Regions from separate parts of the Arthrobacter sp. Ld5 genome, predicted to be linked through region 2. Evidence: riboswitches for the same ligand, from Rfam matches in the RefSeq annotation. Region 2 holds a riboswitch; the other holds the start of a gene.
The links. A riboswitch is a leader RNA that binds a small molecule or an ion and turns the genes downstream of it on or off. The one in region 2 is predicted to bind cyclic di-AMP.
Positions count from the first base shown of each region.

Region 1 (2,363 bases), on a different contig from region 2:
TGATCGACTACCAGGTCGACGGCACGGGGCCCGACCACGCCCGGACGTTCACGGCCCGCCTGGTCATCGGCGGCACCGAGTACGGCTCCGGGTGCGGCAACTCGAAGAAGGAAGCCGAGCAGGCGGCCGCGGCCGCGTCCTGGAAGACGCTCGCCGCGCCGTTCTCCCCGGACGGCCCGGATGACGGCTTCGCCGGTGTCCTCGGTACCGCCACGCCGCCCGACGGACCCTGAGTGCCTGAGCTCCCCGAGGTCGAGGTCGTCCGACGCGGCCTCGCGCGCTGGGTGGCGGGCCGCACCATCGACGCGGTGGAGGTCCTGGACCCCCGATCCGTGCGGCGTCACGTCGCCGGGGTAGAGGACTTCACCGGCAACCTCGTGGGAGCCCGCGTCAGCGACGTCGTGCGCCGGGGCAAGTTCCTGTGGATGATCCTCGAGAATCCCGACCGGGCCGAAGGGCTTCCGCACCTCGCGCTGATGGCGCACCTCGGGATGAGCGGACAGCTCCTGGTCGAGGCCCCCGACGCGTCCCCGGAGAAGCACCTGAAGGTCCGCCTCGCGCTGTCGCCGGCCGTGGACGACGACGGCGCCCCCCTGCCCGGTGAGCTGCGGTTCGTGGACCAGCGGATCTTCGGCGGGATGTTCGTGGCGGACCTGGAAGCCACGCCGGACGGCCATTCCGGCGGGCTCGGCTCCACACGTCTGCCACTCGTCCCGCACCAGGCGGCACACATCGCGCGCGACCCCCTCGACCCGGCGTTCTCCGTGGACGTTTTCCACGACCGCCTCCGCGGACGCAGGACCGGCCTCAAGCGTGCCCTCCTCGATCAGGGGCTCATCTCCGGGATCGGCAACATCTACGCGGACGAGGCGCTCTGGGCGGCCGGGTTCCACTACGCGCGTCCCACGGACACCCTGCGCCGCCCCGACACCCGCCGCATCGTCGACGCCGTCACCTCGGTGATGGAGCGGGCGCTGGCGGCCGGCGGCACCAGCTTCGACTCGCTGTACGTCAACGTGAACGGGGCGTCGGGATACTTCGCCCGCGACCTCGAGGCCTACGGGCGGGAGGGCCGCCCCTGCCGCCGGTGCGCTGCGGAGGGCCGGACCACGCTCATGCGCCGCGAGTCGTTCATGAATCGATCGTCCTACCTCTGTCCGCACTGCCAGCCCAGACCCCGTAATGCACGGTCATGAGATTCTAGGCGAAAAAGGTGATCCACACCTCGTAATCTAAATGTGACAACTGGCAGCAGCAGCCAGTACGGTTGTTCTTGCGTCCGATCCACAACGGATGGGCGCCCTTCCTCACACTGCCGAACCCTGTCGATGAGGATGGACCGTTCGCACTACACATTCGACAGGGGCGGGGGAACCACTAGGACTCCATCAGGAGTCCTAGGGGTAAAGACACGCACGGATCGTCCACTGGGGACGATGATCCGAGGAAAACGTGTCCGGATGTCCCATCCGAATCCGACAGCTAACTTCGCAGGCATTGGGAAAGGCATCAACTTGTCCAAGCAGAGCACTCACGCGCGCCACCGGGCCGTCCCCACGCGCACCAACCCCTTCGTCACCGCCTCGCGGGCCTTCTCCGCAAGCGCTTCGGTCGCCGGCAAGCCCGCCGCCGTCGTCGCCGTCGCGTCCGGCCTCATGCTCGGCGCGTCGCTTCCCGCGAACGCCGCGGGCGAGGTCAGCACCCAGCCGGCAGCAGCATCGGCCGCTGCAGGCACCCACACCGTCCAGGCAGGCGACACGCTCGGGTCCATCGCGGCCATGCACGGCGTGAGCCTCGACGCACTGTTCGCGGCCAACGGCCTCGGCTACGCCTCGGTCATCTACCCGGGCCAGTCCATCTCGCTCGGCGGCTCCGCTGCTCCTGCGCAGTACTCGGTCCAGTCGGCCCCGGCCGTCGCAGCCCCGGCTGTCGCGGCACCGGCTGTCGCGGCACCGGCTCCGGCAGCTCCCGCCGCCTACAGCTTCCAGTCCACCCCTGTGGCCGCCCCGGCCGCCGCCAGCGGCATCGTCGCAACGGCGATGCAGGGCCTGGGTTCCGGCTACGTGTACGGCGGAACCTCGTTCGGCGCCTGGGACTGCTCGGCCTTCGTGCAGTGGGTCTACGCCCAGCACGGCATCGACCTGCCGCGCACCACCTGGTCCCAGTTCGCCACCATGACGCCCACCAGCAACCCCCAGCCGGGCGACCTGGTGAGCCAGAACGGCGGAGGCCACGTGGGCATCTACCTCGGCGACGGTCAGATGATCAGCGCCCTGAACGCCTCGCAGGGCACCATCGTCCACTCGGTCAACGCCATGCCGGTGGACGGGTACTACACCCGATAGCCGAGCCGCCGGCCACAG
Region 1 covers NZ_JBPKBO010000017.1:14,751-17,113, forward strand. The annotation lists gene rnc (ribonuclease III) at 1-233, shown strand, start outside; gene mutM (bifunctional DNA-formamidopyrimidine glycosylase/DNA-(apurinic or apyrimidinic site) lyase) at 234-1,196, shown strand; cyclic di-AMP (ydaO/yuaA leader) riboswitch at 1,304-1,512, shown strand; gene ACSGDB_RS07910 (NlpC/P60 family protein) at 1,515-2,345, shown strand.
Region 1: linked by a shared signal. The riboswitch ahead of ACSGDB_RS07910 (NlpC/P60 family protein) and the one ahead of ACSGDB_RS02300 (NlpC/P60 family protein) in region 2 are both predicted to bind cyclic di-AMP.

Region 2 (2,363 bases):
GGCGGCCTGACGGCCCATGCCTCCGGCATTGGTGGAGACGGTGCGTGCGAGGACGGCGAAGGCGGCAGCGTTGCGGGCGTCGTCGCGGTGGCGGGCGGGGGCAGGACGGAAGGACAGCGGTGATGACATGGGGGTTCTTCTCCGGAGGTGGAAGTTAGCGGACGCGGACGAAGCCGGCGCCGGGGAGGTCTGAGAGGTTGTGCAGGCCGGTGTTCATGCCGTTGAGGCCACCACTGATGACCTGGCCGTTGCCGACGTAGATCGCGACGTGGCCGCCGGTGATCACGAGGTCGCCGGGGGCGGGGGATCCGACGACATCGCCGAACTGGTAGAACTGCCCGGGAGCGAGATCGCCCACGGACTTGCCGACCGAGCGCAGCGCCTTCTCGACCATGGCGGTGCAGTCCTGGCCCACGCCGATCTGCGAGTAGGCGGAGCCGACCAGTCCGGCGGCGATGCCGGAGGACGGCGCGGGAGCGGGAGCCGGGGTGCGCTTCGGGGCGACGGGAGCCGCGGCCGGCACGACGACGGGGGCTGCGGGAGCGGAAACCGGAGCGGGAAGCGGAGCCGGAGCGGCCTGGACCACCGGGGCGGCAGGCACGACGACGGGCGGGGCCTGGACGGCTGCCGGCGGAACGACGGCGGGAGCTTCCTGGAGGACCGGTGCCTCGACGACGGGCGCCTCGACGACAGGCGCCTCGACGACGGGCGCCTCGACGACGAGCGCTTGGACCACGGGGGGCGCCACGACGACCTTCGGGGTGGCCTTGGGTGCCGGCGGGGCGGCCTTCACCTCGACGGCGACGCGGGCGAAGGAGACCGTCGCGGTGGCCGGCACGGTCACCTCGGCGGTGACGACGCGATCGATGGTCAGGGCCGCGGAGGACTGCACCTCACGCTCGGCGCCCGAGGTCCCGTGGGCCGGGAGGCCGGCGCCGAGGACCAGCCCCGATGCGGCGACGACGACTGCGGCCTGGCGGCCGACGGATCCGGCATTGGATGCGACGGCGGCGGACAGACCGGTCAGCGGACTGGTGTTCCGGGGCGCGCGGTGGCGGCCCGGCGAAGAGCTGGTGGACACGTTGGATTGCCTCTCCCAACGCCTGCGAGGTGAGCTGTCGGATTCGGATGGGAGTCACCCGGCCGCTGTCGGGACAGCGACTTCACCCCAAGGATCTCTTTTCAGAGACCCAGAATTGGTTCCCCCGCCTCTGCCATGCGATGGTGCGGACGAACCTCCGGCAATGGCAGAGCTAGGCGATTTGCAGGAGGGTGCTGGATCCAGAGCGAGTCCGGCACGAGTTGAAAGCTACACGACGATGGGAGATATGTCACGTTCCGATCACGAAACGGTATGTTTCCGGTGACGAAGGCCCCTGACGGTCAGCCCTCGAGCGACACGAAGACGTGCGAGGCGACCTCGGGGGGCAGTTCGAGGGCGCCCTCGACACCCGGGACGCGCACCGAGACGTAGCCCCCCACCGATTCGAGGCTGAGCCGCGCGCCCGGGCGCAATCCACCCTCGTCGAGCTGGGTGAGCAGTTCGGGGTCCACCTGGATGGGTTCGGCGAGGCGGGCGAGCGTGACGGCGCTCCCGGGGGTGTAGGTGTCCATCGCGGACAGCAGCGTGACCACGCCGTCGGTGAACTGCTCCGCCTCCACGCCACCGATGGCCGCCAGGCCCGGGATCGGGTTGCCGTACGGGGAATCCGTGGGCTTGCCGAGGAGCTCGTACAGCCGACGCTCCACCCGCTCGCTCATGACGTGCTCCCAGCGGCACGCCTCGTCGTGCACGTACGCCCAGTCGAGTCCGATCACGTCGCTCAGCAGGCGCTCCGCGAGGCGGTGCTTCCTCATGACGCCGGTGGCACGGCGTCGACCGATCTCCGTGAGCTCCAGGTGCCTGTCCCCCGAGACGACCACGAGGCCGTCGCGTTCCATCCGGCCGATGGTCTGGGAGACGGTGGGTCCGGAGTGGCGCAGGCGCTCCGCGATGCGCGCACGGAGCGCGACGATGTTCTCCTCCTCGAGCTCAAGGATGGTCCGCAGGTACATCTCGGTGGTGTCGATGAGGTCCGTCATGCGGTTCAGCTCCTTGGTGCGGTGCGGGTGCGCGGCCGAATGCCTCACGCCGGTGAGGGGTGCGGCCTTCGGCCCGGTTCCGCCCCACGCCTCCCAAGGTTAACGCATGGCATCACGGGCCCGGGAATCGGAGGACCGGTCGCGGCGGGGCGGTCGGGGCATGCCCGACGGACGGCGTTCACAAATGGAGGGCCGTCGGCCGCTGGGGCAGAATGAGGTCTACACCCCGCCGTCCCAGAGCTGGAGCACCCATGAGCGAATCGCCCCGCATCCCCGCACAT
Region 2 covers NZ_JBPKBO010000003.1:216,560-218,922, forward strand. The annotation lists gene ACSGDB_RS02295 (NlpC/P60 family protein) at 1-129, opposite strand, end outside; gene ACSGDB_RS02300 (NlpC/P60 family protein) at 155-1,081, opposite strand; cyclic di-AMP (ydaO/yuaA leader) riboswitch at 1,087-1,254, opposite strand; gene ACSGDB_RS02305 (metal-dependent transcriptional regulator) at 1,384-2,082, opposite strand; gene serC (phosphoserine transaminase) at 2,334-2,363, shown strand, end outside.